Regions from separate parts of the Arthrobacter sp. AL05 genome, predicted to be linked through region 3. Evidence: predicted binding sites of a transcription regulator. Region 3 holds the regulator's gene; each other region holds the start of a gene.
What was found. The regulator Rex, encoded in region 3, represses fermentation and respiration genes when NADH is low (regulators of the CRP and FNR family bind a similar motif). The targets are predictions, from matches to a motif close to CTTGTGAANNNNTTCACAAG.

Region 1: the regulator Rex is predicted to act here: its motif matches at 7,283-7,302, upstream of QK287_RS12680 (glyceraldehyde-3-phosphate dehydrogenase).
Region 2: the regulator Rex is predicted to act here: its motif matches at 3,186-3,205, upstream of QK287_RS14170 (queuosine precursor transporter).

Annotation. Positions count from the first base shown of each region.
Region 1 is NZ_JASBRC010000009.1:143,422-153,186, forward strand. It holds gene QK287_RS12640 (acyl-CoA dehydrogenase family protein) at 1-534, shown strand, start outside; gene def (peptide deformylase) at 570-1,142, shown strand; gene QK287_RS12650 (hypothetical protein) at 1,292-1,786, opposite strand; gene ppk2 (polyphosphate kinase 2) at 1,851-2,648, opposite strand; gene QK287_RS12660 (1-phosphofructokinase family hexose kinase) at 2,882-3,865, shown strand; gene QK287_RS12665 (hypothetical protein) at 3,862-4,170, shown strand; gene QK287_RS12670 (HNH endonuclease family protein) at 4,350-5,153, opposite strand; gene QK287_RS12675 (TolC family protein) at 5,283-5,492, opposite strand; gene QK287_RS12680 (glyceraldehyde-3-phosphate dehydrogenase) at 5,571-7,067, opposite strand; gene QK287_RS12685 (hypothetical protein) at 7,417-7,569, shown strand; RNA gene rnpB (RNase P RNA component class A) at 7,711-8,104, opposite strand; gene QK287_RS12695 (alpha/beta hydrolase-fold protein) at 8,176-9,093, shown strand; gene QK287_RS12700 (peroxide stress protein YaaA) at 9,153-9,765, shown strand, end outside.
Region 2 is NZ_JASBRC010000012.1:1,094-10,858, forward strand. It holds gene QK287_RS14155 (MFS transporter) at 24-1,415, shown strand; gene QK287_RS14160 (TIGR01777 family oxidoreductase) at 1,564-2,484, opposite strand; gene QK287_RS14165 (TetR family transcriptional regulator) at 2,518-3,174, opposite strand; gene QK287_RS14170 (queuosine precursor transporter) at 3,429-4,124, shown strand; gene QK287_RS14175 (hypothetical protein) at 4,230-5,174, opposite strand; gene tgt (tRNA guanosine(34) transglycosylase Tgt) at 5,325-6,623, opposite strand; gene QK287_RS14185 (SRPBCC domain-containing protein) at 6,657-7,382, opposite strand; gene QK287_RS14190 (DUF6707 family protein) at 7,432-8,469, opposite strand; gene QK287_RS14195 (NUDIX hydrolase family protein) at 8,546-9,085, opposite strand; gene QK287_RS14200 (VOC family protein) at 9,129-9,765, opposite strand, start outside.
Region 3 is NZ_JASBRC010000001.1:152,388-162,152, forward strand. It holds gene QK287_RS00705 (cytochrome c biogenesis CcdA family protein) at 1-6, opposite strand, end outside; gene QK287_RS00710 (TlpA disulfide reductase family protein) at 21-641, opposite strand; gene QK287_RS00715 (histidine phosphatase family protein) at 644-1,309, opposite strand; gene QK287_RS00720 (YceI family protein) at 1,521-2,069, shown strand; gene QK287_RS00725 (hypothetical protein) at 2,463-3,251, shown strand; gene QK287_RS00730 (redox-sensing transcriptional repressor Rex) at 3,316-4,011, opposite strand; gene QK287_RS00735 (glutaredoxin family protein) at 4,096-4,356, opposite strand; gene QK287_RS00740 (HAD-IB family hydrolase) at 4,469-5,287, shown strand; gene QK287_RS00745 (hypothetical protein) at 5,356-5,481, opposite strand; gene QK287_RS00750 (AURKAIP1/COX24 domain-containing protein) at 5,496-5,594, opposite strand; gene QK287_RS00755 (helix-turn-helix domain-containing protein) at 5,795-6,007, opposite strand; gene QK287_RS00760 (3-deoxy-7-phosphoheptulonate synthase) at 6,194-7,306, opposite strand; gene QK287_RS00765 (FCD domain-containing protein) at 7,564-8,301, opposite strand; gene QK287_RS00770 (alpha-hydroxy acid oxidase) at 8,425-9,753, shown strand.

The DNA.
Region 1 (9,765 bases), on a different contig from region 3:
GGGCTGAAAGCCTCGGACACAGCGGAACTGTTCTTCGACAACGTCCGCGTCCCGCACGCCGACCTCGTCGGTGAGGAAGGAAAGGGCCTGCAGTACTGCGCGGAGCAGCTCCCCCAGGGCCGACTGGCCATCGCGGTGGCGAGCTCCGCCGTCGTGCGTGCCGTTTACGAGTCGACCGTGCAGTACACCAGGGACCGCAATGCCTTCGGCGAGCGGATCATCGATTTCCAGAACAGCCGCTTCGAATTGGCCGACATCCTCACCGAGGTCGAGGTCACCGAAACGTACGTTGACAGGGCCATCCAGGCCTTTAATGCCGGAGAGCTCGACGCCGCGACCGCCGCACGCGCTAAACTCTGGGCGTCCGAGCGGGCAAAGTCCGTCACGGACCGTTGCCTGCAGCTGCACGGCGGCTACGGCTACATCCTGGAATACCCGGTGGCGCAGGCCTACCTCGCCGCCCGGCTGCTGACCATCTTCGGCGGCACCAACGAAATTATGCGCGACGTCGTCGGCCGCACCATCGCCGGCTGACCCGCCACCACTTAGCACAGAGGAACGTTTCTGACATGACAGTTCTGCCCATTACGATCTGGGGCGAGCCCGTACTGCACCGCCGGGCAGCTGAGGTTGCAGCCTTCGACGACGAGCTCCGGACACTCATCGCGGACATGTTCGAGACCAACGACGCCGCCAACGGCGTCGGTCTCGCCGCGCCCCAGGTCGGCGTCGGCAAACGGCTCTTTATCTACAAATACGACAACGACGACGGCGCCCCGCCGTCCGGCGCCGTCGTCAACCCGGTGCTGACCCTCTCGAAGATTTCCGGCGCGCTGCCGGATCCGGACGAGGAGGAGGAAGGCTGCCTGTCCTTCCCCGGCGGGCAGTATCCGCTGAAGCGGGCGGAATGGGCCCGGGTACAGGGCTTCGACGGCGACGGCAACCCCGTTGATTTCGAGGCGACCGGCTGGTTCGCGCGCGTGATCCAGCACGAATTCGACCACCTCGACGGGAAGTTGTACGTCAACAAGCTGATCGACCGGTATTCGCGCCAAGCCAAGAAACAAGCCAAAAAGAGCGGCTGGGGCGTCCCTGGCCTGACCTGGATGCCCGGTGTGGATCCGGACCCCTTCGGGCATTAGGGCGGCCTGCGCGAAGGTGTCCGCCGGTCTCCCGACCTTTGCGCCCGGGTCCGGTATTGCACCGGCGGTTCCCGGCCGGCACGCCAGTGCGGCCGGCCAATGTTGGGCAAACCCGGCGGCGTGGCCCCCTGGCAGCCCGAGCCGCAGCCTTAGGAAACGGGTTTGGCTGGTGTGCCCGTGCGGCCGAACCGCGGCGGCAGGACCAGGAGGAACATGATGGCTGCGATCACCACGGCGGCGGCGTAGATCGTGACCAGATGCGTCGCAAGCGGGGCCCCGTTGTACATGGTGACTCCGACGGCCAGCAGGGCGACGGCGAGCACCACCACGGCAAAAAACTGCTGCCGCCGAAGGCCGGCAAGAAGTAACGCCGCAGGCACCACATACCAGAGTATGCTCGCCGTGCCCATTGCGTTGATCTGGGCGATCACGGGTGCCGTGCCGGGTATTGCCGCGACGACTGACCCGAAAAACATCGCACCGCAATGAAGTACCAGGCCCGCGACTCCGGCCACCGCAAGCACCAGCTCACCCGGAGTGACGCGCCGGGCCAGCCGGGCATGCGGGACTGCCGGGGCCAGAAGCCGGATTACCAGCAGCACACCGGCGATCCCGGCAAGGCTTAACAGAAATTCATTCGACATCCTCCCAGCCTACCGAGCCGCCCCGGCCGGGCATCAGCCGCTGCGGCCCGCCGGCTGTGCCCCGTTAGCCGTGCCCGGACTTCAGCAGGATGGCCGCATGATCGGGAACGTAGCGGAACAATTCCCGTGGCGGCCGGGTGTAGTTGACCGCCCGCGGCCGTTCCGGCAGCGTCACGGGCTCCGTCCGAACCTCGGTGTAGTCGATCCCGGCGAGCAGATGGGCGATCATGTTGATCCGGGCCCGGCGCTTGTCCTCGGCCTCGACTACATACCAGGGCGAGTCGGCGGTGTCCGTCTGCATAAACATGTCGTCCTTGGCCCGTGAATAGTCTTCCCAACGGAGGATCGCTTCCCGGTCCATCGGCGAAAGCTTCCATTGCCGCATCGGATCATCCAGACGCGATTTGAACCGGCGTTCCTGTTCCGCATGGCTGATCGAAAACCAGTACTTGAACATCAGAATACCGTCCTGGATCAGCAGGCGTTCAAAGACGGGGCATTGGGCCATAAAACGCTTGTGTTCCGCTGGCGTACAGAATCCCATCACATGTTCGACGCCGGCTCGGTTGTACCAGGAGCGGTCCATCAGGACGATCTCCCCGGCCGCGGGAAGATGCTCCACATAACGCTGGAAATACCATTCGCCGCGCTGCCGGTCCGTCGGGGCGGGCAACGCCACAATCCGGGCAACCCGAGGATTCAGGTATTCGGTCACCCGCTTGATGGCGCTGCCCTTGCCGGCGGCGTCGCGTCCCTCGAAAATCACCAGGACTCGCGCTCCGGTGCTGCGGACCCATTCCTGCAATGAAACGAGTTCAGCCTGGAGCCGGGACAGCTCGGCCTCGTAGACGCCGAGCGGCAATCGCCCGGAGTGTCCGGCGGCATCTCCCTTGGCTCGCTTGCGATCATCCTGTGACGTGCCGGAGCCAGCCTTGCCGCCGCCGGCCTTGCGATGTGCCATGGTCCCCGTTCCACCTTCCGCGGCGGGATCTCCTGCCGCGTGCCCTGCCGTGCCCATTCTTGCCGAGCAAAGGACCGCCCACAAGGGGCCGTCCGGCCGGGTACACCGGCGGTGCGCAGCCCTATGCTTAGGCCATGCCAGACCACAGACCTACGCCGATGCAGCCGATCCTCACACTCACCGTAAATCCCGCGCTGGACATCAGTACTGCCACGGAGCATGTCATCAGCGGCCACAAGATGCGGTGCGGCGCCAGCCGCCTGGACCCGGGCGGCGGCGGGGTCAATGTCTCGCGGGTGGTGCAGCGCCTGGGCGGCCGCACCCTGGCCATCTACACCGCCGGCGGACCCACCGGAGAGGCATACCGCAGGCTGATCGAGGCCGAACGCGTTCCCACCCTCGCCGTGCCGATCCACGGCAATACCCGGGAGGACTTCACGGTCGATGAGACCACCACCGGCAAGCAGTTCCGTTTTGTCCTCCAGGGCCCCGAATTGACTGAGGCCGAATGGCGTTTGTGCCTGGCACTGGTGGCGGATTCACTGCCCGCCGGCGGCTATATCGTGGCCAGCGGCAGCCTCCCGCCGGGGGTTCCGGACGACTTCTACGCCCGCGTGGCACGGCTGGCGAAGCTGCATGGTGCGCGCTGCATCGTCGACGCGTCCGGTCCGGCGCTGGCCGAAGCCCTCGCCGAGGGGGTATTCCTGGTGAAGCCAAGCCGCCGTGAACTGGGGTTGCACTTTGGCACAACTCTGGAGGGCGAAGAGAGCGAAGTCGAGGCTGCCGCGGCGTTGGTTGCTGACGGCGCCGCGGAACACGTCGCCTTGACGCTTGGCGGCGAAGGAGCCGTACTCGCCTCGGAGTCCGGGATCCTTCGGCTGGCCGTACCGCGGGTGCACGTTCGCAGCACCGTCGGAGCCGGGGACAGCTTCCTCGCCGCTTTTGTGCTCCGGCTGGCCCAGGGCCGCACCCTGGCGGAGTCGCTCCGGGCCGCGGTGGCTGCCGGGAGCGCTACGGTGACCACACCGGCCACCGAACTTTGCCGCCGCGATGAGGTCGAACGCCTGGAGGCCGAACTCAACATCCGGGCCGCCGCCGACGGGATCCCCGCAGAGTGAAGCTGCGACCGGCTCCCCTGGCGCTCGGGATGCTGTTTGCTGCGGGAACGGCCGGCTGCTCGGGCTCCGCGCCAACGCCCTGCCCTGCCCTTGCGTGGTTCAACTCCCTGAGTGTGACCCTGGACGGCAATTCTCAATTGGTGAGCCTGGTCGAGTTCTGCGCGGAGGACGTCTGTTCGGTGCGCTACGCCGCAGGCGGCGGCGTCCTGGCCCGGCGCGAAGTACAGCTGGACTGGACCAGGGTGGGCGGCAGCGAAGCATGCGGCGGTCCGGCAACAGCCGGCCCCGTCAGGCTCACCATCTAAGCACGCTGCGGCCCGTGCCGGTTCTTCCCGGGGAGGGGAGGGAGCCGCTTGGCCAGCCAGCTCAGGGTCAACAGCTCAAAGTCACTCCAGCTGCCTTTCCGGGGCGGACACCGCCGTGTCCTGAAGCTCGTCCGGAGCCACACCAGGACCGCGCGGTCATCCGGCCGGGCGCACGCAGCCTACCGGGCAGCCGGCACAACAGTCTGCTGTTCGGGACAGGAGGCGAGGATCCGTTTTATGGCCTCCTTCTCCGCCGGGGTGACCCACAACAGGTAGGCAGCCTTGACCGATATTTGCCGGGCCACGTAGTGGCAACGCAAGGCCTTGTTCGGTGGAAGCCAGGTCGCGGCGTCGGATGCACTCTTGTCCTGGTTCGCAGCCCCGTCGACGGCGATCAGGTTCAGCGGATCGTTTGCCAGATGCTCCCGCTGCCCGGCGCTCAACTGCTGGGCACCCTTCTGCCAGGCGTCGCCCAGGGCCACAACATGGTCGATCTGTACGTCTTTGCTGCTCCCGCTTCCCCGCCGGAACCTGATCTGCTGGCCGGTGTATGGTTCCCGGAGCGTTCCGGCGGCCACCTGGCAGGTGGATCCCCCGGTGAACTCGAGGTCCGAAAGGTCGCGGCGAAGGATGTCGTTTCGGGTATCGCAACCGTTCAGGTCCACGTCGAGCCATGCCTGGCCGAATGCCCCGCGGTCATAGTCGGCCCGGGCTGCCCGGCCCTTGACCGCCAGCGTTTCGAGCAGCACAGCAGCGGAGCCAGCCGGAACGGGACGCACGGAAGCGACCGCATTCATCCAGCGCGCCGCCAGCACCGGCGCCTCGCCGGGCCCCCCTCCGGGGGGTTCCACAGCCGCGAACTGCCCGGCGGTGAAAAACCAGCCGAGCCCCGCTGCTACGGCGAGGGCCACTGCGGCAAGCAGGGCCCACGCCTGGCGGGACCGCCGTCGTGACTGCCGGAATTCCGGCCATGTCCGGGTCACACCCGCACCAGGGCACACTGCCGGGTGCCGGTCCGTTCCGGGGCGGGACGACTTCCTTCCACCCCTGAAGGCTAAATCCGGTCTCCGCCGCCGCCGCAGTTTTCCACAGTGTGGAGGACAGGTGCCCGGCTAGTTCTCCTTCGTCACCCGCACAAGGTCCTCGTTGGCGAGGGACATCAGGGATTCGAGTTGCTGGACCCGCGCCTCGTCTACCTCCCCGGCCGCATACTTGGTGCGTGCATCGTCGAGGAGCCGCTTGGCTTCCTTAACGTTCCGGTGCGCGACGTCCAACGCGTGTTCAAGAGTGGTTTCGTGGTCTACTGCCGGGTTTTGTTCCATTGAACCATTGTGGTGCGCATTCCAGGTCGATTCCAGCGGACCGGCCGGGAATGCGCCACAGAGTTCAGAAATGTCCGGTCAGGCGGTGACCTCAACGCGAAGACCGGCTGCCTGCAGGGTGGCAGCCGCGTCCTTGGCGGGGAACGACGGCGGGTTCACGCCGGCCATTTCCTCCATAACGCGGACCACCTGGCAGCTGTAGCCGAACTCGTTGTCGTACCAGACGTAGAGGATAACGTTCTTGTCGTTGGTGATGGTGGCAAGGCCGTCGATTATTCCTGCCCGGCGTGAGCCGACGAAGTCGGTGGAGACAACCTCCGGCGAATCGATGTAGTCGAGCTGCTTGCGCAGCTCCGAGTGCAGCGACATTTCCCGGAGGTAGTCGTTGACCTCATCCTTGGTGGTGCCGTTTTCCAGGCTCAGGTTCAGGATGGCCAGGGACACGTCCGGGGTGGGCACCCGGATGGAACTTCCCGTCAGCTTGCCGAGCAGCTCCGGGAGTGCCTTCGCCACTGCCGTGGCCGCCCCGGTCTCGGTGATCACCATATTCAGGGCGGCGGAGCGTCCGCGCCGGTCACCCTTGTGGAAGTTATCGATCAGGTTCTGGTCGTTGGTGAAGGAGTGGACGGTCTCCACATGGCCGTGAACGACGCCGTACCGGTCGTTGATCGCCTTCAGGACAGGAGTGATGGCATTCGTGGTGCAGGAAGCCGCGGAGACGATCCTGTCCGCATCGGTGATCGTTGCGTGGTTGATGCCGTGAACGATGTTCTTCAGCTCGCCCTTGCCCGGAGCAGTTAGCAGAACCCGGGATGCGCCCTTGCTCTTGAGGTGCTGGGAGAGTCCGTCGGCGTCGCGCCAGCGTCCCGTGTTGTCGACGACGAGTGCGTTGTGGATGCCGTAGGCGGTGTAGTCGATGGTGGCGGGGTTGTCCGAGTAGATGACCTGGATCTGAACGCCGTTCGCGGTGATGGTGTCGTTTTCGAGGTCCACCTTGATGGTGCCTTCGAAGGAACCGTGGACCGAGTCGCGGCGCAGCAGGCTGGCACGCTTGGCAAGGTCATTGTCCGAACCGCGGCGGACCACAATAGCGCGCAGCCGCAGCCCATGCCCGCCGCCGGCCTTTTCGATCAGGAGCCGGGCCAGGAGCCGGCCGATGCGGCCAAATCCGTAGAGGACGACGTCGGTGCTGGTGCGGTCGTCGGCGCCGCGCTTGCCCACAACATCGGCCAGCTCCGCACGGAGGAACTCGTCCAGGGTGGCACCCTTGCCCTCGACGCGGTACTTCTCGGTGAGGCGGGCGACGTCGATGGCTGCGGCGCCGAGGTCCAGCGTGGTCAGGGCGTCCAGCAGCGGGGCGGTCTCCTCAAGACGCAGTTCTTCCTTGCTCATCCGACGGGCGAAGCGGTGTGCCTTCAGGATGTTCATGGTGGACTTGTTGATCATGCTGCGGCCGTGGATGGACGTCACCACGTTGTTCTCGCGGTACAGCCGGCCGATCACCGGGATCATGGCCTCGGCGAGCGCCTCCCGGCCCATCCACGTATCAAGACAAGAATCTGACGTCTGGCTCACAGAAATACCTTCCTAAAATCCACCACATACGGCGCCGTATGCGGAAGTCGGCTGCCGGAGGGTGTCCGGAACCTGGGCTCCGGGGATTCGGTCCACCCCGGGCGCACGTGTCAAGCAAAACGAAAGCCGCCGGCTGCGAACGCAGACCCGACGGCAGAACATCTACGTTCGTCTTCCATTCTACCGGCGGCCCGGAAGGGACCGGTGCCCCGTTACGCGTGAAATGACTCACACGCGGCCCGGGTTAGCCCGTCGTGCCCACCGGCACACCCAACGCAGGACAGCTGCGACGCCGGGCTCTGGCGCCCTCCGGCCTAAGCAGCTGCCCGCTACCCTCTAGGATGTTCCTATGGGACTAATAATCACTCTACTTATCATCTGGCTCGTTTTGTCCGTCCTCGGCTTTGTCGTCAAGGGCCTTCTCTGGCTGGCCGTCGTTGGCCTGATCCTCTTTGTGGCAACCGGCGTCTGGGGCTGGGTGAAGCGGAAGGCCAAGGCCTAACACTGCCATTGGTCCATACCGGCGGTGGCCGGCACCTTTCGGTGCCGGCCACCGCTTTTTTGGTGCGCGGCGGGTGCGCGGCAGCGCGCACCGCAGCGCGCCGCGGGGTTTGTCGTTACGCGGCCTAACCGGTGGTGTGGGTGGATGGGTTGACCGATACGCCGGGTTCTGTGTTCCCGCGCCGTTGCCAGCACAGGAATAGCGGCCATCCATCTACGAACGCCGTTGCCGGCGCCCTCCAGCAGCCTACCCGGACACTCGGGCGGGCAGCCCTCAAACGTGTCCTGTCTGGCCTTGCTCCGGGTGGGGTTTACCTAGCCTTCCCGGTCACCCGGGAAGCTGGTGGTCTCTTACACCACCGTTTCACCCTTACCTGCCCTGCCGGCTGTGCAAGCACACCCGGCACGCAGGCGGTCTGTTCTCTGTGGCACTGGCCTGCGGGTTACCCCGAGTGGGCGTTACCCACCACCCTGCCCTGCGGAGCCCGGACGTTCCTCGAGCCACTTGCGTGACGCGCGGCCGCCTAGTCAACCCATCCGCCGTCTATTCTACGGTCACTGCGGGCCGGCCCGGCAACACCTCCGGCGCCGGGCCTATGATCGGGGAATGGACGCGTCAGAACTGAGCCGGCGCCGTTTGCTGGAGCTGGCGGGAATCGGAGTGGGTGCGTCCGCCCTGGCAGCCTGCGCTCCCGGAATCCCGTCCCCTGCCGCGCCACCGCCGGCGCCGCCTGCGGGTCCCGCGGGTGGGCAGGCGAACCCGACGGCGGGTTCGACCCGGACGCCTGCTGTCCCGTTGACCGTCCGGACCAGGACGGGATCATTTGTTTCGGTGTTCCGCCCCGGAATCAGCACCGGCTGGTCACTGGCCGCCCCCGAAGCCCCGCCCGGCGCGGCGCGGCCCGATCTGCCGCTGGCGGTATTCCTGCACGGTCTCGGCGGCAGCCACACGGTGCTGCTGGAGGAACTGGCCGCCCACGAGGCGCTTCGGCGGCACCTCGACGCCGGCGGTCTGCCCTTCGGGATAGCCGCCGTGGACGGCGGAAACAGCTGGTGGCACCCCCGCGCTGACGGCAGCGACACCCAGGCAATGCTGATCCAGGAGTTCATTCCGTTCCTCGGCGGCCAGGGGTACGACCTTGGCCGGATCGGCCTCTTTGGCCTCTCGATGGGCGGCTTCGGTTCGCTGCTGCTCGCCTCGCAGGGCCGCTTGCCCGGTGTACGGGCCGTCGCAGCCATGAGTCCGGCTCTCTGGGACCACTACGACCCGCGCACCGACAGCGCCTTCGACGGTCCGGACGACTTTGCGGCCCATAACGTGTTCGCGCTCCGCCCAAGACTCGCAGCGCTGCCCAAACGAATCGACTGCGGGACCGCGGACACCCTTGCCGGAACGGTTCGCCAGTACCGGGAGGGGCTCCCGGGCGCCGTCGAGGGCGGCTTCCAGCCCGGCGGCCACGACTCCGGCTATTGGCGCTCCATCCTCCCCGAGGTCTTGTCCTTCCTGGGCCGGAACCTGGCCTGAACTTCGGTCGGAAGCTGCCGGCGGCCGGCCCGCGCAGGACGCGCCGCTAAGCTTGGACGGTGCTGATTCTGCTGCCGCCCTCCGAAGGCAAGACTCCCGCCACGGCCGGCGACGCCGTCGACTGGGCCACCTTGAGCTTCCCCGAATTGAACAGCTACCGTGCCAAGGTGCTGGCGGGCCTTGGTACGGTCAGCGCCCACGAGGACGCCCTGGCGCTGTTGGGCGTTGGCGCCTCCCTCTGGGCCGACGTCGAGCGGAACACCAGGCTGCACGCCGAACCGGCAGCCCCGGCCCACCAGGTCTACTCAGGGGTGCTTTACGACGCCTTGGACTACAACAGCCTCACGCCTTCGCAGCGGAAAAGAGCGGACGCTTCCGTGCTGGTCATTTCGGCACTCTGGGGTGCCATCCACTTCGGGGACCGGGTGCCGGCGTATCGGTTGTCAATGGCCGCTGCGTTGCCCGACGTCGGACGCCTGGCATCTTTTTGGAAGCCGCACCTCAGCGCGGCGCTCGCGACCGTCACCGCTGGCGAACTGCTTGTGGACTGCCGTTCCAGCACGTACGCCGCCGCGTGGGCTCCGCCGCCGCCGCAGACCGTGGCCGTGAACGTGTTTACCGAGGCCAAAGGCGTCCGGAAGGTCGTCAGCCACTTCGCCAAGCACACCCGTG
Region 2 (9,765 bases), on a different contig from region 3:
GCCGGATCCAGGAAGGTTCATCGATGAGCACCCAGCTGTCCGAAGCGGCGCAGACCAGAAAAGCCGTCAGCAATATTCTCAAAGGATCTGCCGGCAACCTCGTGGAGTGGTACGACCTCTACGTCTATACAGTGTTCGCGGCATATTTCCAGTCGCACTTCTTCAATCCCACCGACGACCTCCAGGCCGGCCTCGAAGCGATGGCCGTCTTCTCGACGTCGTTCCTGATGCGGCCGGTCGGCGCCTGGTTCTTCGGCCGCTACGCGGACCGCAAGGGACGCAAGGCCGCGCTGACCCTGAGTGTGACCATGATGTCCGCGGGGTCCTTTGCCATCGCCATCCTGCCCACGCAGCAGCAGATCGGCCTGTGGGCCTTGATCCTGCTGGTCCTCATCCGCGTGATCCAAGGCTTCTCGGTGGGCGGCGAGTACGGCACCAGCGCCACCTACATGTCCGAGGCTGCCACCACCAAGCGCCGCGGATTCTTCTCCAGCTTCCAGTACGTCACCCTGATCGGCGGCCAGATGCTGGCCCTGCTGGTTCTGGTCATCCTGCAGAACTCTATCCCCAAGGCCGATCTGGGCGAGTGGGGCTGGCGGATCCCCTTCGCGATTGGCGGCGTCGCCGCGCTTGTAGTCCTGTGGCTGCGCCGTTCGATGGAGGAAACCGTCTCGGCCGAACAGCTCGAGGCCGCCAAGGCCCCCGCCGTCGCCGGGCAGGCGCAGCCGGGCACCATGAGACTGTTGTTCACCAGCTACTGGAAGCCGCTGCTGATCTGCATCGGCATTACCCTCGGCGGCACGGTGGCGTTCTACACGTACACCAACTTCATCCTGAAGTTCATGAATGACACCTCCGGCATCGCCAAGACCGAGACCTCGGTGATCAACTTCTGGGCCCTGTTCATCTTTATGCTGCTCCAGCCCGTCTACGGCATCATCTCGGACAAGGTCGGGCGTAAGCCGCTGCTGCTCTGGTTCGGCATCACCGGTGTGGTGTTCACCTGGCCGCTGCTTTCCACCCTGGCCGGCACCAAGGATCCGTTCACCGCGTTCCTGCTGATGATGGGCGGCCTGCTTATTGTCGGCGGCTACACCTCGATCAACGCCCTGGTAAAGGCCGAGCTGTTCCCCGCGTCCATCCGCGCCCTCGGCGTCGGACTGGGCTACGCGATCGCGAACTCGCTCTTCGGCGGCACGGTCCCGCTGATCGGGGCCGCCCTGCAGAAGGTCGGCCAGGTGGACCTGTTCTTCACCTACGTCACAGTGGCCATCGCCATTTCGCTGCTGGTCTACATCTTCGCGCTCAAGAATAAGAAGTCCACGCACCTGGATCACGAGCAGGGCCACGCCTGGGAGTCCGCAGCGGACCGCGACGGCGAAGGCAAGGACCTCATCGACGCCACGCGCCGGTAGGGTGTGGATGCCGCGCGGACTAAGCGCGGACTCGGCGGGGACGACGGCGGACGCCGCGCGGACTCGGCGCGGACTCGGCGCGGACTCGGCGGGTTGCCGGCTGCGGGATTTCGGTTCCGGAAGCCGGCGGCCCGCCGTCGCCGTTAACTCAATCCGCGGCGCCCGAGGGCCGACGGGGTCCGCAAATCCGCTCCAGCGCCGGTTCCAGCGCAGGCTCCAGGAAGACGAACCCCGCGTCGAGCAGTTTCCGGGGTGCCACCCAACGGCTCTTGAGCACCAGTTCGGCCTCCGTTCTGATCAGCACGGCTCCGAGCTTGAGGAGCCATGCTGGAGTGGGCATGCCCCACGGCGCTCCGAGGGTGCGGCGGACCGCCCGCATCAGGTCGCGGTTGGTCACCACGTCCGGCGCCGCGATGTTAACCGGGCCGGCAAGGTCGGTGCGCCGGCTCAGGAAGCGCACTGCACGGTAGAGGTCCTCCACCTGGATCCAGCTGAATTTCTGCGTCCCTGGGCCCATGGCTCCGCCCAGGCCCAGCCGCGCGAGGGTCGCAAAGGGCCGCATCACCCCGCCGCCGGGCCCCAGCACGATGGCAATCCGCAGCGCCACCTTCCGGGTCTGCGGCGTCGGCGCCTGGTTGAGGGCCGCTTCCCAGGCGCGGGCGACGTCGACGGAGAACCCGGTGCCGAGCTCGCCGTCGTCCTCAGTTTGGGGCCGGTCCTCCGCGTGCCGGTAGATTGTTGCCGTGCTGGCGTTCAGCCAGGCGACGGGGGGAGTGCTGCAACGTGCAAGGGCGCGGCCCAATGCCGCGGTGGTAGACACCCGGGAGTTCAGGATTTGGGCCCTGTTCCGCCCGGTGTAGCGGCAGCTCACCGAACGGCCCGCGAGGTTCACGAGGAGTTCGGCGCCGTCGAGTGCGGCGGTGATAGCGCTGTCGTCACCCCAGCGAGCCGTATCAGCGGGGGACCGGCCGATGGTCCGGACGTCCCAGCCGTCCTGCCCGAACCGGCGGCGGAAATAGCGCCCGATGAATCCAGAGGCGCCGGCCACGACCACAATGCTTCCGCCCATAGTTCCCCCATAATTGTGAGTTGATGCCCGGTGTTAGCCCCGGACCGTGCGGCCTAAGTCCATGGCGTCGTCCAGGATCCTGCCGACGCCTGGAATTCTCGTGAGCGAGAGCCCGCGGGCGATCAGGGGGGCGGCGCCGTCAACAAGTTTCCGGGTCCGGCGTTGCCCCTCCGAGGTGTCGTACACCCAGAAGAGGGTGACCCCCATGTACCCCAGCCAGAGCAGCCCGGGCAGTTCCGCCCGGAGCCTCCGGGGCGGCCCCGGGCGTGCTCCGTCTACGGCGGCGCGGAAAATGGCCAGCGACGCTTCCCGGGCGCTGCCGGATTCTGCGTTGAACGGGTTGACGGGCGACGCCGGGCGGATGGCGGTGGCGATGAAATCGGCGCCGAAGCGGTGGTACGGCGCCATAACGTCCAGGCCCGCGTGCATTGTCGCCTTCAGCCTGGCGCTTAGGTCGTTAAGCCCGGCGACGGCCTCCGCGGCCCTGTCCGCGTGCTGGCCTTGGACCTGGAGATAGAGCTCGTGGACCAGGTCATCCTTTGACGCGAAGTAGTAATAGGCGTTGCCGACGGACACTCCGGCCTCGGCCGCAATGGCGCGCATGGTGGCTTTTTCGAAGCCGATGTCACGAAACATCCGCAATGCGACGTCCGCCACCCGCTGCCGGGTCTGATCGCTCTTGGCTGCCATGGTCGTCCTCATTTCTGAACGTGTTCAAAAAGTGTGGCACAGGTTTTGAGCGTGTTCAAATTTGTGAGTGCGTGGCTGTGCGGAGGTATCCATAGCCGGGGCTGGGCCGCGGCGGGCGGCCGGCCCGGCCAAGGTGCGAGAATGGAAGCGGTTCCCGGCGCGCTGCACCGGAGCCTCCAGTGCTAATACAGCCGGCCACCCCGGGCCCAGAACCGTTCCGGACCGCCGAGCGAACCACTACGAATGGATTACCCATGACTGCCGCCAAGACCTTCCCTGCTGCCGCCCCGCCAAAGTTTGCCACCATTGGATCGCCGTATTTCGGCATCATGCTGGCTGTTATGGCAGTGGTGCTGATCCTTTCCAACATCGGCGCATCCAAGGGTGTGGCGATCGGGCCCATCATCACCGACGGCGGGTTCTTCCTCTTCCCGCTCGCGTACATTTTGGGCGACGTCATCAGCGAGGTCTACGGCTTCAAGGTGGCACGCAAGGCCATCGTGACCAGCTTCGCGCTATCGGTGTTCGCGTCCCTGTGCTACTGGATCATCATCGCCCTCCCCGGCTTCGGGGACGAGTATGGCCTTGCCAAGCAGTCCGCACTGGAGAGCGCCCTGGGGCCGGTCCCGCAGATCGTATTCGCCTCGCTCCTGGCCTTCTTCGCGGGCCAAACGATCAACTCCTGGATCCTCGTGAAGATGAAGGCCCGGACCGGGGAAAAGTCACTCTGGGCTCGGCTGATGGGATCCTCCGGGGTGGGCGAGTTTGTGGACACGCTGATCTTCTGCAGCATCGCAGCCTCCGTGATCGGGATCAGCGACGGCGCGATGTTCGTGAACTACGTTCTGGTGGGTTTCCTCTACAAGACCCTCGTGGAGTTTGCGTTTGTGCCGCTGACTTCACTCGCCATCGGCTGGGTGAAGAAGCGCGAGCCAAGCTACGGGGCGTAAGCGCTCACTCCACTTCCGCCGAAGTCGCCGGAAACGTGCCAAGTCGCCGCAACGTTCCGGCGATTTCGCGGGCATCCGGCGAACTCGGGGCGGCGGGCTCTTGGCTCAGGACGAGTGGTGCCGGCCCGTCAACGCCCGGAGCACACGGTTCTTGAATTCCTGTTCGCGGAAGAGGTCTTTCCACTCGACACGGAGAAAAAGCCATCCTTCCTCCGTCAGGGCCTTCTCGCGTCGCCGTTCCTCGAAAAGCACTTCCTCGGTGGGCCGAAAGTCAAAGTATTTGACCTTGCCGTCGAACTCCACGGCCACCTTTTCCTTCTTCCAGGCGAAGTCCAGTCGATGCCGTCCGATCCGGCTCGTGACTTCAACCTGCGGTTCGGGCATCGAGATGCCCAGCCGGAGGAACAGCTCCCGGGTCAGCGTTTCGCCGGGGGATTCCGAGCGAACGTCCGCCGTGTCGAGTACTCGGCGGAATGTGCGGATGCCGCGGCGGCCCTCCAGTGAATCAGCCATCTCCTGCAGCAGAGACCTGTCCGCACCAAGACGCAGCGCATGATCCATAACGATGAGCGCCTGCCGATAGCTCAGCAGCATGGCGCAATCCGCGGCTGTCCGCTCCAGCGAGGTTGTTCGCAGACCGCCCACTTGTGTCAGCTCAGTGTCGGAGAAGGGTCGTGTGTGGCACCGAACATCCTTGCCGTGGCGCTCGGCCGACGGGCGCACCCGCTGCAGGACATGGATTAGCTCGTCCACGTTCCAGAGATAGAGGCGGTGCAGACGAGCTGCGGAAGTGTGGCTATAGGCGAAGGCCCCGGTTGATGTGGTGAGTGTTCCGTGTGCATGTGCATAGATCAACTGCCGGCTGCGGACCGGTGCCGGCAGAGCGTTCCACACGCTGCCACGGGCATAGCAGCCGTACCGCAGGCGAACGAGCGAACCCGAGTCCAGCAACGACTTGATGGACCGGGAGCCGTAGCCCAGGTCGATTAGCTGGTCAGTGCGCCAAAGGTTTCCACGCGGCGGAAGCGTGAGCGGCTTCTGTTGAGGCATGACGCCAGTTTCGGGCGCCGCGGGGAGTTCCCGGGAGGCCCCGCCGTCGCTATGTGGAAACACGACGTCGCCGGAAGCCTGCGAGTTCGCCGCGGCCTTCCGGCGACATGGCACGCTTTCGGCGACTTCGGCGACAGGGCCGCCCAGCGGCTAGGAGTAGTAACGGCCCAGGGTCTCGGCCTTGAAGTCGAAGAAGGTGCCTGCCTCGATGGCAAGCCGGGCGTCATCGACCATCTTCACCACAAAGCGCTCGTTGTGGATTGAGATCAAGGTGGCTGAAACCATTTCCTTGGCCTTGAACAGGTGGTGGATGTAGGCGCGGGAATAGTTCAGGCAGGCGTAGCAGTCGCAGCCTTCCTGTAGCGGCCCGAAGTCGCGCTTGTACTTGGCGCCGGAGAGGTTGTAGCGCCCGGTGGGGTGATAGAAAGCCGAGTTCCGGGCCACCCGGGTGGGGGAGACACAGTCGAAGGTGTCCGCGCCATTCTCGATCGCTGTGAAGATGTCGTCGGGCTCGGAAATGCCCAGTAGGTGCCGCGGCTTGTTCTCCGGCAGTTCCTCGTTGCACCAGCGCACGATCGTGCCCAGGTTTTCCTTCTCGAGCGCCCCGCCGATGCCGAAGCCGTCGAAGTTCATGGCGCCGAGGTCGCGGCTGGCCTTGCGTCGAAGGTCCTCGTACTGGGCGCCCTGGAGGACGCCGAACAGTGCCTGATAGGGCTTGCCGGTCCGCTCCGATGTCAGCCGAAAATGCTCGGTGATGCAGCGCTCGGCCCAGCGGCGGGTGCGCTCCAGGGATTCCTCCTGGTAGCCGCGGGAATTCTGCAGGGTGGTCAGCTCATCGAAGGCGAACATAATGTCCGCGCCGAGCTGATGCTGGACGTTCATCGAAATTTCCGGGCTGAAGCGGTGCCGGTCGCCGTTGAGGTGGCTTTTGAACCACACACCTTCCTCGTCCACGTGGGCCAGCCGCTCCTTGCCCGGGGCGACAGCGTCATCCGGCCCCGACTGGTCCACTGACTTCATATCGATGACCTTTTTAAAGCCCGAGCCCAGGCTCATCACCTGGAACCCGCCGGAATCCGTGAAGGTGGGGCCGGGCCAGTTCATAAACGCGCCCAGCCCGCCGGCCTCGTCCAGGATGTCCGCCCCGGGCTGCAGGTACAGGTGGTAGGCATTGGCGAGGACGGCCTGGGCTCCGAGCCCGGCGATGGATTCCGGCAGCACCGCCTTGACCGTGGCCTTGGTGCCGACGGCGATAAACGCCGGGGTTTGGATCTCACCATGCGGTGTGCTGATGGTGCCGGTCCGGCCGAGGAACTCCCCGCCGTTGGCAGCGATCTGGGACGCCGACGGTGAACAGCTTTCACTAAGGCGTTTTCCCACCCGGAAGGAAAACTCGGACTGCCGCGCTGGCAGGGGCGATGACACTGGTGATTCAGGATTGGCTGGCACCGTTCAAGTGTGCCAGCTAACAGGCGCCAACCCTTAGTGCAGCGGATCGGATGTGGGGTAGTTCTCAGCCCGCCAGGTGTCCCAGTACGTGCGCACGGATCCGAGTTGGTGCGCCCCGAGGTCGTACGTGGAGACGATGACCAAAGACCCGCCGTTGGGCCGGACATCGGGGATGACCGGCTGGTCCGCCACGATGACCAGGCCCTCGCCGTGTTCTGCATAGTGGTGGACTGTGAGTCCCACCTGGTGGTTGCTCCGGAACCAGACCTTGCCGGCAACCTTCTCACCCGTGGCAAGGGCGAGCGAATACGGCTCGCCGGGCGGGGGAACATCGGACAGGCCGAGCCTTTCGATGGCGGACCCCTCGGTGCCGGGAACCGAGAAGAAGAAGGTCCGTCGCCTGCCGTGCGGGTGCCGTTCAAGGGCGAACCGGAGCTGTTGGATGAAGGTCAGCCAGCCTTGGGTGATGTCCTCGTCCCAGGCGGCCCACTCGGAGTGATGGTCCACTGCGGCCCGGGTGACACTTAGCTCCGTGCCGGTCGGGACCGGTCTCAGGGTGAACACATCCCCGCCGTCGACCACGAGCGAGGTGTGGTCGGCGCCTTCAACGACTTTGGGACTGAAATAGATCTCATCGATCTCGGCCGCCTGGTCATCGGCTTCCCAGCCGTGCCACTGGGCAACCAGGGAGGGTTCGCGCAGCATTGTCCAAACCTGCTGCGCGTCGGAGTTAATGACAACGCTCAGATTGTTCGTCATGGGCTGAATCTACAACGCCCGGCCACCAGGGGGTAGGGGGCAAAACACCTCAGGAACGGACGGATTCGAGTTCGTTGCCGATCCGGCGTTCCAGCTCCGGGACGCCAATGGTTTCCGAGCCGCCGTGCGCGCGCAGAAACAGCAGCGCCTCGAGCCGCAGTTGCCGCCACTCGCGCTCCGCATCCGGATTCGAGTTGTCCATGGCGCGGAAGATCTCTTTGTCGTAAAGGTTCGGTTCATTCAGCGAGCGCTGGCGGACCTTGGCGTTGATCCGGGCCTTAAACGGGTCCGCCTCCATGGAATCGGGGGCGCGGAGGAACTTCTCGTAGGCGGCTGCGCGTTCGGTCTCGCCGAGCTGGCGGCAAATGTAGCTGGACAGGGCCAGGGAAGCCTCCACCGAGGCCCAGCGGCCGCGGTTTCCGTCGAACGGCAGCACATTAAGCAGATCCGCAACGGCGAGCGCGTTGTCGGCGTCCTTGAGGACAATGAACAGTTCCTGGGCCAGGTCGCTGAGGTCTTTGAGGCAACTCCCCGACTTCGTGTTGATGCCCTTGGCGAGCCGTTCGCTCAGCAGCAGCACGCTCACCGAGCTTGGGTGCGCCTCTGCCACAGCTGCCACGACCGACTCGGGCGTTCCATGCGGGGCAGGGATCAGCGCGAGGTCCTCGTCGCTGGGGCCACTCACCAGCGGCGGAACGGGCGGCAGCGGAGGGACCACGACGCCGGGGACGGCTCCGCTGGCTGCCTCCCCGGGACCGCTTGTGCCGCCGGCACCGGATTCCACGCCGCCGTCAGCCAGCGACGGTTCGACGAGCTGCAGGAGCGAGCCGGAATCCTCGGAGGCAGATTCTTCCGCTTCGGACGCGGACTCCAGAATCAGGACCGTGGAGGCTGCCGCAATCCGGAGACCGCCGCCTCCGGTGAGGGTCGCCAGGACCATGGCAGGCGTCCCGAAGTCGTCGTTTTCGATGTCCACACGCTGGATTTCGGCAGAGCGGGTGCCGTCGGGCAACAGCAGATGATCGCCGCTCTGCAACGAGCCAGCCTGCTGTTCAATGTAGTTCGGGGCGGCCGGTGGGTAAGTCATCTGGAGTCCTTAAATTCTCTTGCGGTCCGCCCAACAGTCTACAAAGGCGCGGGGAAGTCTGGGACGCGGGCTCCGGTCAGTTCCCGACGCCGGCGAAAGCCAGGGCCTGGCGGATCAGGGCCCCGCGGCCGCCGCTGAATTCCAGCTGGACGTCCGAGCTCATGACTTCCTGCGGGGTCATCCAGGTCAGTTCCAGCGCGTCCTGCCGGGGGGAGCATTCACCGGTGACGGGGATGATGTAGGCCAGCGCCACCGCATGCTGGCGGTCGTCGGTGAATCCGGTGTGGGACGGGGACGGGAAGTACTCCGCCACAGTGAACGGCACCGGACTAATGGGTAGCTGTGGGAAGGCCAGCGGGCCGAGGTCCTTCTCCATGTGGCGCAGCAGGGCCGCGCGGATGGTCTCGCGGTAGAGCACCCGGCCCGACACCAGGGAGCGCACCATCGTGCCGTCCTCCTCGGCCTGCAGGAGGGTACCGACCTCGTTGACGAACCCCAACGGGTCCAGCCGGACCGGAACGGCCTCGACGTAGACCATGGGCAACCGGCCGCGCGCCTCGAACAAATCATCGTCGGAGAGCCAGCCGGGGTTCGGGTCAGGAGTGCGAACGTTCATGGTTAAGTTCTACCCCATCCCCGCCCGAACACCGTGACGCAGCTCAGCTGGCGGGCACCGATTCCGGTGGTTCGCCGGCCGGTGCCGCGGAAATCCAAAGCGGCGGGTGGGCGGCCCCACCGTCCGCATCGGGGTTGGCTGCATGCAGGGTGGGGACGGCGGCTTCCTCGATGACCGCGGCCTCGTGTCCCGCCGCGATGAGGCGCTGGCGGAGGCCGTCAAAGTCACCGTCGTATTCGAAGCCCAGGCCGGCACGCCCGGCGCCGGTGCCTGCACCGACCATAAGGACCCCGCCGTTCTTTGCCGTGAATGCTTCGGATTCCACGGCGTCCGGGTCGCCCGGGGCCGGGCGGGGCCGGGCGCCGATGTCACGCAGCGTTTGAGCCGCCGTGACGGCGTCTTCGGAGAACCAGACTTCGACGACGGCGATCCCCGGGTCCGCGTCCGCTGGTTCCACCCAGCTGCCGTCGGCGGCGCGCGTGGCCGGGTCGGCGAGGAAAGTGAATCCGTCCGCGGCGGTGACGCGGCAGGAAGGGCCGTGGTCCGCGTCGATGAGTTCCGCGGTGGTGCCGGCCTCCTTGGTCCGCCGGGCGAATTCCTTCAGATCGCCTACTTCGACGCCTAAGGATGTAGTGCCGTCCTCAGCCGCGCCCGGCTCGACGAAGTGTAGGGCGAGGCGG
Region 3 (9,765 bases):
GTTCACAGTGCTCCTGCCCGCTACTCGGCCACGGCAGCGGCGATAAGGGACTTGAGGGTGCCCTTTTGGATCTCGCCAAGCACACGGGACGCCACGCGGCCCTGTTTGTCGAGCACAAGAGTGGTGGGCACGGCTCCCGGGGGGACCAGACCGGACACGGCCAGGAGCACAGCGCCGTCTTTGTCATTAAAACTCGGGTAGCTCAGGTTAAACGTCTTGTCGAAGGCGTCCGCGGTGGCCTTCTCGTCCCGGAGGTTGACCCCGAAGAACTGAACGCCCTGGCTCTTGAACTCCTGATGCAGCTCTTCGAGCGCGGGCGCCTCGACCCGGCACGGAGCGCAGGCCGCGAACCAGAAGTTGAGCACGGTGACCTGCCCGGGGAAGGCCTCTGCCGTTACCTCGGTACCGTCGAAGAGTGTGCCCTTGATGGCAACGGGGTTCTTGCGGTCGGCGGCCGCGAATTCCGTGACCGACCCGTCGCCGGCCACGTAGTTCTTGTTGTCGCCCGCCCTGGCCTGCTGGGCCAGGGCGTCCTCCTGCGCGCAGCCGGAGAGTCCCAGCACGACGGCGAGCGCCGCGCCGCCGGCCGTCAGGACGTTGCGGCGGCTCACGGGCGACGCGGCCGTGTGGTTTCGGTTCATGCTCAAGCTCCAGGGGTGCTGGAGGCACCGGGAAGAAGGGCTGCCGCGGGTTCGCTGTACTCGACCCGCAGGAGGTTCCCGGCGTCGCCGAAAACCAACGAGGTGACCGAAGTCAGGGTGCATTCACGTTTGCGCGGATCATGCCAGAGCGGTTTACCCTCGGCGCTGAGCCGGGTGGCCCAGATGGGCAGCTGGTGGCTGACGAGGATGGCCTCTGCGCCCGTTCCACCGAGTTCGATGGCGCGGAGCCGGGCGTCCTGTACTGCGGCCATAACCCGGGCCGACTGGTCCTTATAGGACTCGCCCCAGGAGGGCCGGAACGGGTTGCGCAGCATCGGCCAGTGCTTCGGCTTGAGGATCTCCGCCTTGTCGACGTGGAGGCCCTCGAAATAATTGGCCGCCTCGATAATCCGCGCCTCGGTGGTGATGTCGAGGTTTAGCGCCTCGGCGATGGGCTGCGCCGTTTCCTGGGCGCGGGTCAGCGGCGAGGCGGCGAGGTGGACGATCTTTGCCCCCTGGGCAGAGCTGGCACGGAAGTGGTCAGCGAGCGTCCGGGCCATCTCCCGGCCAAGATCGGAGAGGTGGAATTCGGGCAGCCTGCCGTACAGGACGCCCTCGGGGTTGTAGACCTCGCCGTGGCGGAGCAAATGGACAGTGGCTTGGGGCATGTGTACCAGTTTCTCAAAGGGCAGGGCTAATGACGAAATCTTCTACAAGAAGTAGAACTCAAGAGTTTTCAGAAATGTTCCCCGGGGTTGGAATAAAAGATGCAAATGCATGTTTATACTGGGTGCAGCGCTTAGTTGAGACTTCAACCAATGAAGTTTCAGCTGACGATCAGACCTACCGTACGACCCACCCGACTCAAGGAGAAACACCATGGCACTTCCCACTAACGTCACCACCGGCACCTGGACCCTTGACAACTCGCACAGCGAGATTGCCTTCACCGTCCGCCACGCCGGCATCAGCAAGGTCCGCGGCCAGTTCAAGGATGCGGAGGCCACCCTTGGCCTCGCCGAGAACGTGGCCGAGTCCACGGTCCACGCCACGATCAAGACCGCCAGCTTCGACTCCGGCGACGCAAACCGCGACGGCCACGTGCGCGGCGAAGACTTCTTCGACGTCGAGAAGTTCCCGGAAATCTCCTTCGTTTCCACCGGCATCGTGCCCAAGGGCGACAGCTATGAACTCCAGGGCGAGCTCACCATCAAGGGTGTCACCCGCCCCGTGGCCCTGGCGACCGAGTTCAACGGCGTTGCCGTCGACCCCTTCGGCATGACCCGCGCCGGCCTGTCCGCAGAAACCACAATCAGCCGCAAGGACTTCGGCCTGACCTGGAACGCGGTCCTCGAAGCCGGCGGTGTCCTCGTCAGTGACAAGGTGGCCGTCAACCTCGAACTGGCCTTCATCGCCCCCGCAGCCTAGCCGGCAGCTAACCACCGGCCGGCCGGCTCCGGCGCCGGCCGCTTACACCCCGCTTCATCCCCGTGACGGAGCGGGGTGTTGCGTTAAGTCGGCGGCCGGGGCTTTGTCGAATCGGCCGCGTTTGGGCGGCACCCACCCCATGGCCTCCGGGTCGGGACTGCTAACCGGAGCTTCCGGGGTTCGCCATGCCGGAGAGCCCCGGCGACGGCCCGTTGACGGCCCGGCCACGGCCAGGTGACGGCCCGGTGACGGGCCGGCCACGCGCAGAGAATACGCCTCGAGAATGATCCGCGCGGGCACCGGCCCGCGGTACGGTGGGAGGAATCCAGGCTGGGGGCAGGGCAGGAATCTGTTTCCGGTATCCGAACCAGAGTGCCATGCAAAGGAACGCCCATGAGTATCCCGCCCGTCCCGCCGTCAAACCCGGACTCCCCCGCCCCCGGCGAACAGCCGGCGCCCCACTACGGCCAGAACGATCCCCAGCACGGCCAGCAGCCGCCCTCCGCCCCGCAGTACGGCCAGGTGTCGCCTGCCGCTCCGGAGTATGGCCAGGCGCCCTCGGCACCGCCCTACGGCCAGCAGGCTGCCCCGCAGTACGGCCAAAACTCCCCGCAGGCCCCGCAGTACGGCCAGAACCCGCCGCCGTATGGACAGCCGCAGTACAACCAGCCGCAGTACAACCAGTCCCCCTATGCCCAGTACCCCTCCGGGCAGCTGCAGGCCAAACCCGCCATGCCGCAGCTGGTCAACACCGCTTTCTGGCTCATCGTCGCATCGGGCGCGGTGTGGATCATCTCCCTGCTGCTGGCGGTCGGCACCCTGGACACTCCCGGAACGCGGGCCATGTTTGAACAGCAGATGTCTGCCAGCGGGGCTGATATCCGGTTCGAAGACCTCAGGGGCGCCCTGGTGGGCAGCATCGTGGTCTTCGCAGTGATCAGCGCCGGGCTCTATGCCCTCGTGGCCTTGAACGTGCGCAAAGGCAAAAACTGGGCCAGGATCCTGGGCACCGTCTTCGCTGCCCTCTCCCTGTTCAGCCTCTTCCCGCTCAGCATCGGTACCCTGGCAGTCCTGCTGGGCATCGCCGGCATCGTGATGTTGTACTTGCCGGCAAAGGCCCCGTACTTCAGCAAGCAGCAGCCGTTCGCCAACCCCTACGGGCAGCCGGGCGGACCGAACTAGCGCGCACCAGCTACTAGCCGGGCAACGGCGCAAGGGGCGCGGGAGCCGGACGGGCTGACTTTAACTAGCCAGCAACCTCCGGGTCCTGCGCCCTTTGTGCGTGGTAGGCGAGGATCTGCAGTTCGGTGGCCATATCCACTTTTCTCAGGTTGACCCCCGGCGGAACCTGCAGCATTACCGGGGCAAAACTGAGAATGCTTCGCACCCCGGCGGCAATCACCCGCTCGCAGACGTCCTGTGCAACGGCGGCCGGCAGGGCCAGCACTACCATGTTCGCGCCCGTGCGTTGCAGTACCGGCTCCAGGTCGGCGGCGTCGCTGACCCGCAGCCAGCCCACTTCGCTGCCCACCACCATCTGGTCCGCATCGAAGATCGCCACAATATCGAAGCCCCGGGATTCGAAGCCACCGTACCGGGCCAGCGCCTTACCCAGGTTTCCGGCGCCGACGATTGCCACTTTCCAGTCGTGCGTCAGGCCCAGGGCCGCTGCTATATGCCTGTTGAGGAACTGCACTTCGTAGCCCACGCCGCGGGTCCCGTAGGACCCGACGTAGGAAAGGTCTTTGCGGAGGGTGGAGGAGCTGACGCCCGAGGCCTCGGCCAGCGACTCGGACGAGACGCGGTCAACCCCCTCCGCAAGCAAGGTGGTCAGGGCGCGCAGATAGATGGTCAGCCGGGACACGGCCGCGGGCGGAATCTGCTTGGCGGCAGTCCCTGATCCCCCCGGCACGGCCTCAGGGGATGAATCCAGCGAAGTCACTATCTGCTCCATTGAGTCGCGTTGTGACTTCCACTCTAGGGCCCCCGCAGTTCGGCGAACAAAGCGCCCGGCTCCGGCGACGGGTCAGGGCTGCTGGCCCAGCGCCCGCCGCAGCGTCCGGTCCAGCCGGACTTCGTCGATCTTCCAGAAGTCCCGCTGGACACCATCCACCAGCACCACGGGAATCTCCTCGGCAAAGCGCTCCCGCAGTTCGGCGTCGTCGTCCACCAGCTGTTCGCGCCATCCGATTCCCAGGCTCTTTGTGACGCGGTCGACGGCGGCGCGCGCCGCCGAGCACAGGTGGCAGTCAGCTTTGGTGATGAGGACGACGTCGGGGCTTGGCATGGCTCCACGGTAGCCCGGCGGCCCGTCCGGCGTCGACGCCGCCGCGGAGCCAAGCCACTCCGCGGTGAGCCGCCGGGACAAAACCGGACCCGTCGGTGACTAGACTCGTGGCATGTCCGAAGAGAAGTACGCCGCCGCGGCCGCAGAACCTGCTGCCGCGGCGCAGCACGGCGAAGCCGCGTTCTTCGACGTCGACAACACCCTGATGCGCGGGGCCAGCCTGTTCCATGTGGCCCGCAAAATGCACCAGCGCGGGGCATTCACCCTCCGCGAGGCGGCCGGGATCGGCTGGAAGCAACTGATGTTTGTGCTCCGCGGCGAGAAAATGGATGACGTCCACGCCGTCCGGGATACCGCCCTGGCGCTCGCCGCCGGTATCACCGTTGCGGACATCGAGGCACTCGGCGAAGAAGTCTATGACGAAATGATTGAATCCCGGATCTGGCCGGGCGCCAAGGCGCTGGCGGAGCAGCACCTCCGGGTAGGCCGCCGGGTCTGGCTTGTCACGGCGACGCCGATCGAGGTGGCCACGGTGATCTCCACCAGGCTGGGCCTCACCGGAGCCCTCGGCACCGTGGGCGAAATCGTGGACGGGTCCTACACCGGGCGGCTGGTCGGCGAAATCCTGCATGGTCCCGCCAAAGCGGTGGCCGTCAGGGCGGTAGCCGATGCCGAGGGCCTGGACCTGGCCCGGTGCTGGGCCTACAGCGATTCGCACAACGACATCCCGCTGCTGAGCATGGTGGGCCACCCCGTGGCCATCAACCCGGATTCCCGGCTCCGCCGTCACGCCCGCGAACACAACTGGCCGGTCTACGACTTCCGTTCCGGCCGCCGCGCCGCCACCCTGGGGCTCAAGGCCGCCACGGTTGGCGGCGCCGTCTACGGCCTCTGGCGGGGGTTCTCCCGCTTCCGCGGCCCCTCTATCTGACCGCGGACATCCCTGCCACGCCGCTTTCCGACGCGCTTCTACCCGGGCGGTGCACTTCGGGCCGAGCGCTACGCGAATCCGTACGTCGCTCGTGTTTCCTTGCGGCGCCTGCGCCAGCGGGCGTCCGGCGTCGCCAGCTGGCGCGACAAGCCAAAGAAAATGCCCGCTGCCGGGAAGGCAACGGGCATTGACATAGTGCGAAGTATTTCTACTTCTTATTGCGACGCTGGTGGCGCGTCTTGCGAAGCAGCTTGCGGTGCTTCTTCTTGGCCATACGCTTGCGACGCTTCTTAATAACTGAACCCACGAAAGTTCCTTACCGGCTAGATGCAGTACCTGCCTGTTGGAAAGGATCCGCGGGCTAAGCAGCAGACTGTACAACTGACAGGTTCTTACAATGACGTAAAACGTTCCTTAACAGGGTACCGCCTATCGGGGGCAGACTACGACCGCAGACCGGCCCGGGCGGCCGGACGCTGTGATTTCCGGTGAAAAGAACGCAGGGAATCAGGCCGTTTCCGTGTGTCCGTCGACGACAGCGCCCTTGAGGTACTGCTCCACGGCGGTTTCCGGCACCCGGTAGGAGCGCCCGAACCGGACTGCCGGCATCTCGCCGGAATGAACAAGCCGGTACACGGTCATTTTGGACACCCGCATCACGTCCGCGACTTCAGCCACGGTCAAGAAGCGGGCGTTGGAGAAGTTAGCCTCCGAAGACATTTCCCTGTTTCCTTTACTCAAGCGAACGGCAGCCGCATCTGAACGACATGGCGGTGTGCCGATGCTGAGCCATCAAACAACCATGTGTTAGATACTCTAGGGGCTGATGGTGCCAATGTGAAAGAGTTACCGCTAAGCTGCCGGCGCTCGGACTGATTTCCCCTGGCTGTCCGGGCGCGCCAATGTTTAGGCGCGGGTCCGGCGCACACGAGCGGAATCCGCCAGCGACGCCAACACCGATTCCGTAACATCCCAGTCCATGCAGGCGTCCGTCACGCTCTGGCCGTAGACCAACTTGTCCGTTCCGGCGGCATGCTCGGCAACGTCAAGGCTTTGCGCCCCGCCGACCAGGAAGCTCTCCAGCATCACGCCGGCAATGGCTCCCCCCATGCTGCCGCCGCCCGCCAGCCGGGCGCCGATTTCCAGGGCAACTTCAGCCTGCCGGCGGTGATCCTTGCCGCTGTTGGCATGGCTCGCATCAACGATCAGCCGGGGGTTCAGCCGCGTGGCGGCCAATTTGGCGGTGGCGACCTCGATGTCCACGACGGAGTAGTTCGGTCCTCCGCGTCCGCCGCGGAGGATGATGTGGGTGTCCGGGTTGCCGGCGGTGGCGACCAGTGCGGCCCGGCCTGCACCGTCGATCCCGAGGAACGCCTGGGCGGCTGCCGCGGCACTGCACGCGTCGAGCGCCACCTGCAGGTCGCCGTCGGTCCCGTTCTTGAAGCCGATCGGCATCGACAGCCCGGACGCCAGCTGGCGGTGGATCTGGCTCTCCGTGGTGCGGGCACCGATCGCGCCCCAGGCGACGAGGTCCGCCATGTACTGCGGGCTGATGGGTTCCAGGAACTCCGTGGCGGCGGGGAGACCGAGCCCGGTGACCTGGCGCAGGAAAGACCGGGCCGCTCGCAGGCCTGCGGCGATGTCGTGGCTGCCGTCCAGCCGGGGGTCATTGATTAGGCCCTTCCACCCCACAGTGGTGCGGGGCTTCTCGAAGTAGGTGCGCATTACGATCAGCAGGTCTTCGCGGTGCCTCTCGGCCTGGCTGACCAGCCGGCGGGCGTATTCCAGGCCAGCCTCGGGGTCGTGAATGGAGCAGGGGCCAACAATAACCAGCAGGCGGTCGTCGACGCCGTCCATCACGGCGCGGACCTCGTCCCGGCCGCGGGCCACGACGTCGGCCAGTCGGGCATCCAGCGGCAAATCAGCAGCGATCTCCTGCGGGGTGGGGAGCGGGGTGAACTCGCTCACGCGCAGGTTCGAGGTGGATTGGTGGGACTCTGGGGCTGCTTCGATACTCATGGGGCGGGTCCTGTTCCGAGGTGCGGAGCGGGCCCTGATCAGAACCCGCCGGGAAATGGCGAAGGGCAGAGAATAGTCTCTGCCCTGTTGGCTCTGAAGGAAGGTTGGTTGCGTGTTAGCTAGACGCGGGCCCCTCCAGAGCCAACGAAAAATACGCATACCAACGATTAGTCATGACCCGACAATAGCCCGGCGCTTGCCGTGACGGAAAAACGGGCGCGTAACATTGCCGCCTTCGCAGCAGACCACACGCCGGATCACACGCCGGATCCCGCACTGGGCCGCACCCCGGGTCCCACACTGGGTCGCACCCCGGGCCGCACCCCGGCTTCCGCGTAGTAACCCTCGATATGGTCCGCCACCAGCCGGGCCGCCCGGCCGCCGTCGCGGCCGGTGATGGCGGAAAGTATGCTTCGGTGTTCCACGCGAAGCCGTGCAGCCGTGGCGTTCCAGTCCGGAAGGTTGCCGGTTAACCCGCCGGCGTAGTCCTGGATGGCTTCGCGGAGGGAGCCCATCATCGCGCTGACCACGGCGTTGCCCGCGGCATCCGCCAGCGCCAGGTGGAATTGCACATCCAGCGCCAGGAACGTCTCTGTCCCGGCACAGTCCTCCATTTTTTCCAGCAGGCTTGCCGCCTCCGCGAGTGCCGGCGAATCCGGACGGGCGCGGGCTGCGGCCCAGGACTCCAGCAGCACACGCGTCTCCACGATGTCCTTAACCGGCAGGTGGGAGGTGGCCACGTGCAGCCGGAGGGCGGCGCCCAGGGCTGCTGTGGGGTCTGCGATGACAATAGTGCCCGCCTCCGGGCCCGACCCGACCCCGGCCCTGAGCACTCCCATGGCTTCCAGAACCCGGATGGCCTCACGGACGGAGGTACGGGAGACCTTGAGTTGCTCGGCCAGGGCGCGTTCGGGCGGCAGGCGTCCGCCCAGGGCGAGCCGACCGCTGGAGAGCTGGCCCTCAATCCAGGTCAGGACAAGCTGGTGGGTGCGCATATCACCAGCCTACTTGATGTGGTTGGACCATAGACTTAGAATGTGGTCGGACCACATTCCCCGCCGGCATATTCTTTGTGGGGACCCGACACCCAGGACGACGAGACCTGCCCGGAGGCAGCAATGACGCAGACCATCGAGCCCGGCAACCCCGAGGCTCCCACCCAGCCAACAGACACCGGCGCTGACCGCCGTCCCGCCGTGGCCACCCCGGGCAGCGTTCCCGCGGCCCTCAAGCGCCGCGTCCCGAAGTACTCGGACCTCGCCCCGCTGATGCAGTTCAAGAAGCCCGGGTTCGGCCGTGCCGCCAGGCTGGGCCGGGCCAGCACCATCTGGGATCTCCGGGACATGGCCAAGCGCCGCACCCCGCAGGCCCCGTTCGACTACACGGACGGCGCGGCCGAAGCCGAGATCACCATGCGCCGTGCCCGCCAGGCGTTCCTGGATATTGAGTTCAGGCCAGGCATCCTGCGCGACGTCTCCCAGGTGGACCTTGGCACGCAGATCCTCGGTAAGCCATCCCGGCTGCCGGTGGGTATCGCGCCTACCGGCTTCACCCGGATGATGCAGTCCGAGGGCGAGTACGCCGGCTCCCAGGCCGCCGCTGCGGCCGGAATCCCCTACACACTCTCCACTATGGGCACTGCCTCGATCGAGGACGTGGCCGCTGCCGCACCGGGAGGCCGGAACTGGTTCCAGCTCTACCTGTGGACGGACCGGGACCGCTCGCTGGAGCTGATCGAACGCGCGGCCAGGGCCGGAAACGACACCCTGATGGTTACCGTGGACACCGCCGTCGCGGGCGCCCGCCTCCGGGACGTCCGCAACGGCATGACGATCCCGCCGGCCCTGACGCTGAAGACGGTTGCAGATGCCTCCTACCGGCCGGCGTGGTGGTTCAATTTCCTGACCCATGAGCCGCTGACATTTGCCTCGCTCTCGCGCTATACCGGCACCGTCGCGGACCTGATCAATTCGATGTTTGATCCCACACTGACGTTCGAGGACCTGGACTGGCTGCGCGCAACCTGGAAGGGCAAGCTTGTGGTCAAGGGCATCCAAACGGTCGAGGATGCCCGCAAGGTGGTTGACCACGGCGCCGACGGCGTCGTGATCTCCAACCACGGCGGCCGGCAGCTGGACCGGGCTCCGGTCCCGTTCCATCTTCTTCCGGAGGTCGCAACTGCCTTCCAGGCGGACCACAGCGACGCAGCGATCATTCTGGATACCGGCATCATGAGCGGGGCGGACATCATCGCTGCCCTGGCCCTGGGCGCCGATTTCACCCTGATCGGCCGCGCCTACCTCTACGGACTGATGGCGGGCGGCCGGGCCGGTGTGGACCGGGCCATCGCGATCCTGGAGACGGATATGCTCCGGACCATGGCCTTGCTGGGCGTCAGCCGGATCTCGGAGCTGACCCCGGACCACGTGCGGCTGCTCGCCAAGTAGCCCGCCCGCCCA